Regions from separate parts of the Burkholderia latens genome, predicted to be linked through region 1. Evidence: predicted binding sites of a transcription regulator. Region 1 holds the regulator's gene; the other holds the start of a gene.
What was found. The regulator FliA, encoded in region 1, starts transcription of late flagellar genes. The targets are predictions, from matches to a motif close to CTAAAGTTTNNNNNNNNNNNGCCGNTA.

Region 1 (4,419 bases):
CGTGCGCGCACCGTCGTGCCGCGTGGCACGGATTCCGTACCGGCTGCCGCAGTGCCGGGCATCGTGTCGCGTCCGGGTGCCGTGCACGCGCGCCCGGCCGTCAATCCGTATGCGGCCGGCGAAGGCGGGTTGCCCGACGTGTTCTCGTCGGTGTTCGGCGCGAGCGCCGACACCGCTCAGCCGCCCGCGGAACCGTCATCGTTCGACACCGATACGGACGCCCACACCGAAACCGACGCTCGCGCGCATGCCCATGCCGCAGCCCACGCGTCGCCGTCGCCGGCCACGCCGCCGGCCGCGGCTTCCGAACCCGCACCGTGGCTCGTCGAGCACGCGAAGCGCCTGACGCAGCAGCGCGAAGCGCTGATCGCGCGCGCGCAGGCCGCGGCGGCCGCGCCGCAGGCGCCGGTTCGCGCGCAGCAGGGCGCCGCGTCCGCGACGCCGCCCGGCTGGGCGCGCGACATCGTGCGCGACGCCGAGCGCCGGATGCCGGCCGCCGCGGCTGCCCGCGCGACCGAAACGAGCACCGCGAAGCCCGGCGAGCGCACGCGCCTGTCGGCCGACGCCGCCGCCGCGGTGGCCGACGCGGTGAACGCGCGGATCGAGCAGATCGTCACCGGCACGGTGATGAACGAGCTCGGCGCGATGCGCGGGATGATGGAAGAGCAGTTCGACAGCCTGATGTGGCACGACCGGCAGCGCCGCAGCCCGGTGCACGGCGCGCTGGGCAAGCACCTGTTCTCGGCCGGGTTCTCCGCGCAACTGGTGCGCATGCTGGTCGACAACCTGCCTTCCGGCGACGGCGCTCAGACCTTCGAGCAGGCGGCCGAGTGGGCGCAGTCGGTGCTCGCGGCGAACCTGCCGGTGCTCGAAAACGAGGATGCGCTGATGGAGCGCGGCGGCGTGTTCGCGCTGATGGGGCCGACCGGCGTCGGCAAGACCACGACGACCGCGAAGCTCGCCGCGCGCTGCGTGATGCGCTTCGGCGCAAGCAAGGTCGCGCTGCTGACCACCGACAGCTACCGGATCGGCGGCCACGAGCAGCTTCGCATCTTCGGCAAGATTCTCGGCGTGCCCGTGCACGCGGTGAAGGACGCGGGCGATCTCGAACTCGCGCTGTCCGAGCTGCGCAACAAGCACATCGTGCTGATCGACACGATCGGCATGAGCCAGCGCGACCGTGCGCTGTCCGACCAGATCGCGATGCTGCATGGTGCGAACGCGCCGGTGCAGCGCCTGCTGCTGCTCAACGCGACGAGCCACGGCGACACGCTCAACGAGGTCGTCCAGGCGTATCGCAGCGCGGCCGAGTATCCCGATCTCGCCGGCTGCATCCTGACCAAGCTCGACGAGGCGACACATCTCGGCGGCGTGCTCGACACGGTGATCCGCTACAAGCTGCCGGTTCACTACGTGTCGACCGGCCAGAAGGTGCCGGAGAACCTGTACGTCGCGTCGACCCGGTTCCTGCTGAAAAGCGCGTTCTGTGTGCCGCGCGACGGCTCGCCCTTCGTGCCGCAAGACGAGGACATGCCGACGCTGCTCTCCGCACTGACCGCACGTTCCACCGCCGAGCTGCACGAGGTGCGATTTGGATAAACGGATCATCGACCAGGCCGAAGGGCTGCGGCGCCTGCTCGCCGGGCGCGCGTCGCGCATCGTCGCGGTGACGGGCGGGCCGACCGGCGTCGGCTGCACGTCGACCGTCGTCAACGTCGCGGCCGCGCTGACCGCGCTCGGCAAGGACGTGCTCGTCGTCGACGAGCGCGCTGACGTGCAATCGGCCGCGGCGACGCTCGGCGGCGCGTGGCTGCGCGACGGCGAGCGCACGCGGGTGGCGGCCGGCTTCGGGCTGTGCGCGGCTGCGCGGCTTGCACGCGACGGCTACAGCGACACGCAGCTGAGCGACTTCATCGACGGGCAGGCCGACATCGTGCTGGTCGACGCGCAACTCGGCGCGGACGGCGGGTTCTCGGCGCTCGCGCGCGAGGCGCACGACGTGCTGATCGTCACGCGCGTCGCCGCGCAGGCGATCACCGAGGCGTATGCGTGCATGAAGCGCCTGCATTTTGCGCACGCGATCGCGCAGTTCCGCGTGCTGACCAACCACGTCGGCAGTCACGCGGATGCGAAGACCGCGTTCGACAATCTCGCGGGCGTCGCGAGCCGCTACCTGACGGTGTCGATTGACGACGCCGGCTGCGTGAGCGCCGATCCGCTCGTCGAGCATGCGCGCGACCTGATGCATACCGCGGTCGACGCGTTTCCGTCGTCGTCGGCCGCGCGCGATTACCGGCAGATTGCCGCCGACCTGCTGTACTGGCCGATGCGCCCGGGCCCGGGCGCCGGCCGCGCCGTCCATGCGGGCGGCAAGCCGTCTTACGAGGCGGGTGCGGCGCACGCCGCGTGAGCGCCACCGGAAGGAGAGAGCCATGATGTACAACGCTCAGGGAAAGATGACCCAGGCCGACGTGCTCGCCCAATACGCGCCGCTCGTGCGGCGTCTCGGGCTGCAGCTCGTCGCGAAGATGCCGGCGAGCGTCGACCTCGACGACCTGATCCAGGCCGGCATGATCGGCCTGATGGACGCGGCCGGCCGCTACAAGGAAGACCAGGGCGCGCAGTTCGAGACCTACGCGACGCAGCGCATCCGCGGCGCGATGCTCGACGAGCTGCGCAGCAACGACTGGCTGCCGCGCAGCCTGCGCAAGACGTCGCGCGAGGTCGAGTACGCGGTGCACCAGGTCGAGCAGCAGCTCGGCCGTTCGGCGAGCGAGGCCGAGATCGCCGAGCATCTGAAGATGCCGCTCGACGAATACCAGGGGATGCTGCAGGACCTGCACGGCAGCCAGCTGATCTACTACGAGGATTTCGATCGCGCGGCCGACGACGAGCCGTTTCTCGACCGCTACCGCGTCGATCACGCCGATCCGTTGTCGGCGCTGCTCGACGAGCATCTGCGCGAGGCGCTCGTCGAGGCGATCGACCGGCTGCCCGAGCGCGAGAAACTGCTGATGTCGCTGTACTACGAGCGCGGGCTGAACCTGCGCGAGATCGGCGCGGTGCTCGAGGTCAGCGAGTCGCGCGTGTGCCAGCTGCACAGCCAGGCGGTCGCGCGTCTGCGCGCGCGGCTGCGCGAACAGGCGTGGGTCGGCGCGGAGAACTGACCCCTTCATCGCCTCCCACGCGCGCCGACGCCGCGCGTGGTGCGCGCGGCGCACAATTCCCGCGCCGATTTGCTACAATCCCACCCGTTTTCCGAGGAGCGTTGCGACGGACCATCTGCGTCCGCCAGGCTCGGAGAGCTTCACCAAGCAGCCGTGCGGCCAGATGCGCGCCGGCCCCGCTTCCTGAACGGCGCTCACGTCACCAATTTCTAGAACTTTTTTAGAAAGGAGGGCGTGATGAACGCCATTATCGATTCCAAGGTTTCCAACGATTACGTCGTCGCCGACATGGCGCTTGCAGGCTGGGGCCGCAAGGAGCTGAACATCGCCGAGACCGAAATGCCGGGCCTCGTGCAGATCCGCGACGAATACAAGGCGCAGCAGCCGCTGAAGGGCGCGCGCATCGCCGGTTCGCTGCACATGACGATCCAGACCGGCGTGCTGATCGAGACGCTGAAGGCGCTCGGCGCGGACGTGCGCTGGGCATCGTGCAACATCTTCTCGACGCAGGACCACGCCGCTGCCGCGATCGTCGAAGCCGGCACGCCGGTGTTCGCGTTCAAGGGCGAGTCGCTCGACGAATACTGGGAGTTCTCGCACCGCATCTTCGAATGGCCGAACGGCGAATTCGCGAACATGATCCTGGACGACGGCGGCGACGCAACGCTGCTGCTGATTCTCGGCTCGAAGGCCGAGAAGGACCGTTCGGTGATCGCGAAGCCGACCAACGAAGAAGAAGTCGCGCTGTACAAGTCGATCGCGAAGCACCTCGACATCGACGCGAACTGGTATTCGAAGCGCCTCGCGCACATCAAGGGCGTGACCGAGGAAACGACGACCGGCGTGCACCGCCTGTACCAGATGGAAAAGGACGGCCGCCTGCCGTTCCCGGCGTTCAACGTGAACGACTCGGTCACGAAATCGAAGTTCGACAACCTGTACGGCTGCCGCGAGTCGCTCGTCGACGGCATCAAGCGCGCGACCGACGTGATGATCGCGGGCAAGGTTGCGGTCGTCGCCGGCTACGGCGACGTGGGCAAGGGCTGCGCGCAATCGCTGCGCGGCCTCGGCGCGACCGTGTGGGTCACCGAAATCGATCCGATCTGCGCGCTGCAGGCGGCAATGGAAGGCTACCGCGTCGTGACGATGGAATATGCGGCCGACAAGGCCGACATCTTCGTGACGGCGACCGGCAACTACCACGTGATCAACCACGATCACATGAAGGCGATGCGCCACAACGCGATCGTCT
Region 2 (4,419 bases), 460 kb from region 1:
CGTCTGGATCACTTTCGCGTTCGCCTGGTAAAGCTGCTGGTACTGCATCAGGTTCGCCGCTTCCTCGTTCTGGTTCACGCCCGACACCGACTGCTGCGCGCTCGTGATCTGGCCGACGAGCGACGTCTGCGCGGCGCTCGACGACTTCAGCTGGCTCGCCGTGTTGCCGATCGCGTTCACGTAGTTCGCATACGCGCCGGTCAGCGTCGTCGTGCCGCCGCCAAGCGCCTTCGCGGTGACGAGCTGCGACAGCGCGAGCGCGTTCGAGCCGTCGCTCGTGCCGCCCGCGTACGGTCCGATCGTGAACGTGTCGCCATCCGACGGCGCGCCGGACAGCGTGACCGTCACGCCGTTCATCACGCCAGCCGGAGCCGGCTGCGTGGTGCTGTTGATCGTCAGCTTCGCGCCGGCCGACGCGTTGTACGGCACGCTGTCGGTCGGGCTCGTGATCGTCACCGAGGTCGGCGGGGTGCCCGCGATCGTCACCGTGGTGCCGGCCGGGAAGCCCGACAGCGACTTCGACGCCGCGTCGTAAGTCAGCGTGGTCGGCGTCGTCGGCACCTGGTAGCCGGCGCTCACCGCGCCCTGCGCGATCTTGCCCGTGCCGATGTTGGTGCTCGATGCCGCCGCCACCACCGGCGACGCGGCCGCGATCGCCGAGCCGCTCGTCGTCGCGAGGCCAAAGCCGGTCAGCGCGCCGCGCGTCGGCAGCACGGTGAACTGGTCGCCGGCATTCATCGCGCCGGACGAGAACGAGAAGTCGAGCCCGCCGAGAGACACCGGCATCGGCCCCGCCTTCTGGTCGACCACCGCGCCGCTCGCGCGGTCGGTCAGCGTGTAGTTCGTACCGTCATACGACAGCGTGTAGTCGCTCGTCGTCGGCTGCGATGCGTTGGCGAACGACACGGCAAGCGACGCGTTGCCGGTATTGCCCTGGTTCGAATAAACGGCCGGGGCCGCCACCGTGAACAATGCGCCGCCCGGCTTGCCCGACAGGTCGACGCCGAGCGCGTTTTGCGCGTTGACCTGCGCGGCGAAGCTGGTCGCGAGCGCGCCGAGCTGCGCCTGCGCCGGGTCGAGCGTCTGGTTGCGGAACGCGAGCAGGCCGCCGAGCGTGCCGCCCGACAGCGACGTATCCGGCAGCGCCTGGTTCGGGCCCGGCGGGTTCGCGCCGGCGATCCCCTGCGACACCACGGTCAGCTCGCTCGGATCGGACGACGACGTGACGGTCGCGAGCTGGTAGCTCTTGTCGGCGACGACGAGCGGCTGGCCGCCCGCGAGGAACACGCTGTAGCCGCTGTCGTTGCGCACGACCTGCACGCCGGCGAGGCTCGACAGGTTCGACACCGCGAGGTCGCGCTGGTCCATCAGCTGGTTCGGCGGCTGCCCCTGGCTGCTCGCCGCGGCGATCTGCTGGTTCAGCTGCGCGATCTGCGCGGTGTACGTGTTGATCTGCGACACGGTGCTGGTGAGCTGCGTGTTCACGCTCTGGCGCAGCGCGTCGTACTGCTGGCCCGCCGCCTTCAGCTGGTCGCCGAGAATCTGCGCGTTGCTGATCGCGGTCTGCCGAACCGACGGATCGGACGCATTGTTCGCGACGTTCTGCAGCCCGGTGAAATAGCTGGTGATCGCGGTCGAGATGCCCGCCGTCGGGCTGCCGACGTAGTTGTTCAGCTGCGCGACGAGCGAATACCACGTCGACAGCGCGCCGCCCTGCGACTGCGCGCTGTTCAGCTGGTCGCTCAGGTACTGGCTGTACTGCCGCTGCACGGTGACGGTATTCACGCCCTGCGGCATGTAGCCGCTCGACGTGTACTGGCCGCTCGCCTCCGCGTAGACGGGACGCTCGACCGAATAGCCGGGCGTCGCGGCGTTGCTGATGTTCTGGCCGGTCGTCGTGAGGCCCCAGAGCGCGGCGTTGAGGCCGCTGACGCCGAGGTTCATGAGTGTGTTGGACATGCGCGATCCTGATGAGCCGGCCGCGCTGCGGCCGCCGGGTTGCGTGACTCCCGGTATAACGGCCGCGGATCGAAAAAATTGAGGAAAAAATGCACGTGCGGCGCGCGTGCGCGCGTCGCCCGTCGAGCGCACCGGCGGCCCGTGCCGACGCCGGTGGCGCGCGGCCCCGGGCGCGGCCGCGAAGCGCGCGTCAGGCCCGCGCGAGCGAGCGGCGCTTCATCTCGAGCTGCGTGATCAGGCGCTGCAGCGTGTTCTCAGCGCTGCCCGGCAGCGACATGAACCGAAAGCCGAGCTGGTAGCGCCGCGCACCGTTCGGCATCTGCGTCGACCGCTGCGACACGAGGCGCAGGTCGAGCGACAGCTTGCCGTGCCCGTTCAGTTCGAGCTCGACCTCCGGCAGCAGCGTGCCGACCTCGAGCGCCTCCACGCGTTCGTCGGCCGTGCGCAGCCCGACGCCGCCGAGCGACAGGTTGTGCACTTCGAACACGAAGCCGTCGCCGTCCGGCAGCTTGCCGCGGCACAGGAACGGATCGACGATCGGCGCATCGACGCGGAAATACTCGCGCCGCTGGATGCACATCAGCACGTCGGGGAAATCGGCGATGAACGCGGGCAGCCCTTCGTAGCGCGTCTCGCGCGGCGTGCCGGTGGTGAATTCGACGCGCACGCCTTCCGGCGCGGCAGCAAACGTGCAGTGCGACGCCGCGAGGATGCCGGCGTTCTGTTCGGACAGCGCGCCCCAGTCGAACGTGAACGTGCGCGCGCCGACGTCGACCTCGAGCAGGCGCGTGACGAGCTGGCCGCCCGGGTACTGGACGGTCAGGAAGTCGCCGCGGTTCACGAGGTTGCGCAGCTGCACGCCGATCTCCAGCGGATTGCGGCGGGCATAGTCGGGCCCGGAATGACCGGCATCCAGGCTCGGAGCGGTCGACGTTTCGATATTCATGGCTAGCCGGTCTTCTGGTCATGGGCGCCCGGATGACCGGTGCGCAGTAAAACCGGGCCAGAACATGGGCCCGGTTGCGGTCTCACACACTTAGCGGCAGTGCTCACCGAAAGTTTAGATCGAATCGCGGATATTTTTCGCGCAAACGTTGAAACCGCGCGCGGCTAACGCCGGGCGCGGTCCGTAAGACTGCAAAAAATGGCGAACGGCGGGACGCTTGCCGGCCCCGCCCCATCAGCCGATCTGCTGCATGATCGAGATCAGCTTCTTCGCGTAATTCGGGTCGGTCGCGTAGCCGGCTTTCTGGAGCCCGTGCGCGAAACCCTCGACGCTGCGGCTTGCGCTGAGCACGCCCGCGTAGCGCGGGTTGTTCTTCAGCAGGTTCGCATAGTCGGTCATCGCATGCTCGTACGAATCGTACGCGCGGAATTTCGCGACGACGCGGCGCGGCGTGCCGTTCACGTATTCGGTCGTCAATGCCGACACCGTGCGGCCGGTCCAGCCCTTGTTCGCCTTGATGCCGAACACGTTGTAGCTCGTCGAGCCGTCGCTCGCGCGGATCTCGCGCTTGCCCCAGCCCGATTCGAGCGCGGCCTGGCCGACGATGAAGCGCGCCGGAATCCCGGTGGTCGCGCTCGCCGCCTGCGCGGCGCCCGCGAGACGATCGACGAATGCGTCGGCGTCCTGCACGCCGCTCGCACCCTTGACCGGCGGCGTCAGCGCGCTGCCGGCCGAGTAGCCGCGCGCACCGGCGAGCGCGCCGTTGTTCGCCGCGTTCGCGTAGGCCTTCGCCATCGCGTTCATCGCGGCGAGGCTGCCTTCGTTGCCGGACGCACCGAAGTCGGCCGCGCCGAGCCCGGCCGCGCCGGCGTCCGCGGTCGTGTCAGCGCCGGTTCCCTGCCCCGCGTTGCGCAGCAACTGCTTCATCAGCGCGTCGGCGACGCCGATCCCGCGCTTCGACATTTGCTGCGCGAGCTGCTGGTCGAGCATCGACGTGTACATCTTCGACGTGTGCGAATCGAGCAGCCCGCCGTCGGGCGATGCGTCGCGCATGCTCTTGAGCATCATCTGCGTGAACATCGCGTCGAACTGGCCGGCCACCGCCTTCGCGCCGGCCTGCGGCGACTGCTTCGCCTGCGCGCGCAGCGCATCGAAACCCTGCACGTCGAGCGCGAAGCGCTGCGTGAGGTCGTTTGCGTTCGGAAGGTTCGCTGACATTTAGATGATCTCCAGATCGGCGCGCAGCGCGCCGGCCGCCTTCATCGCCTGCAGGATCGACATCAGGTCCGCCGGCGTCGCGCCGAGCGTGTTCAGCGCCTTCACGACGTCGGCGAGATTCGCGCCGGCCGTCACCATCTTCAGCGCGCCGTTGTCCTGCTTCAACTGGATCTGCGACTGCTGCGCGACCACCGTCTGCCCGTTCGAGAACGGCCCCGGCTGCGACACCACCGGCTGCGTGTTGACGATCACCGACAGGTTGCCGTGCGCGACCGCGCAGCTTTGCAGCGTGACCA

Region 2: the regulator FliA is predicted to act here: its motif matches at 2,016-2,042, upstream of flgK (flagellar hook-associated protein FlgK).

Annotation. Positions count from the first base shown of each region.
Region 1 covers NZ_CP013435.1:277,502-281,920, reverse strand. The annotation lists gene flhF (flagellar biosynthesis protein FlhF) at 1-1,599, shown strand, start outside; gene WK25_RS01380 (MinD/ParA family ATP-binding protein) at 1,592-2,410, shown strand; gene WK25_RS01375 (RNA polymerase sigma factor FliA) at 2,433-3,167, shown strand; S-adenosyl-L-homocysteine riboswitch at 3,255-3,370, shown strand; gene ahcY (adenosylhomocysteinase) at 3,405-4,419, shown strand, end outside.
Region 2 covers NZ_CP013435.1:3,152,597-3,157,015, forward strand. The annotation lists gene flgK (flagellar hook-associated protein FlgK) at 1-1,959, opposite strand, end outside; gene WK25_RS14610 (flagellar brake protein) at 2,150-2,905, opposite strand; gene flgJ (flagellar assembly peptidoglycan hydrolase FlgJ) at 3,140-4,123, opposite strand; gene WK25_RS14620 (flagellar basal body P-ring protein FlgI) at 4,124-4,419, opposite strand, start outside.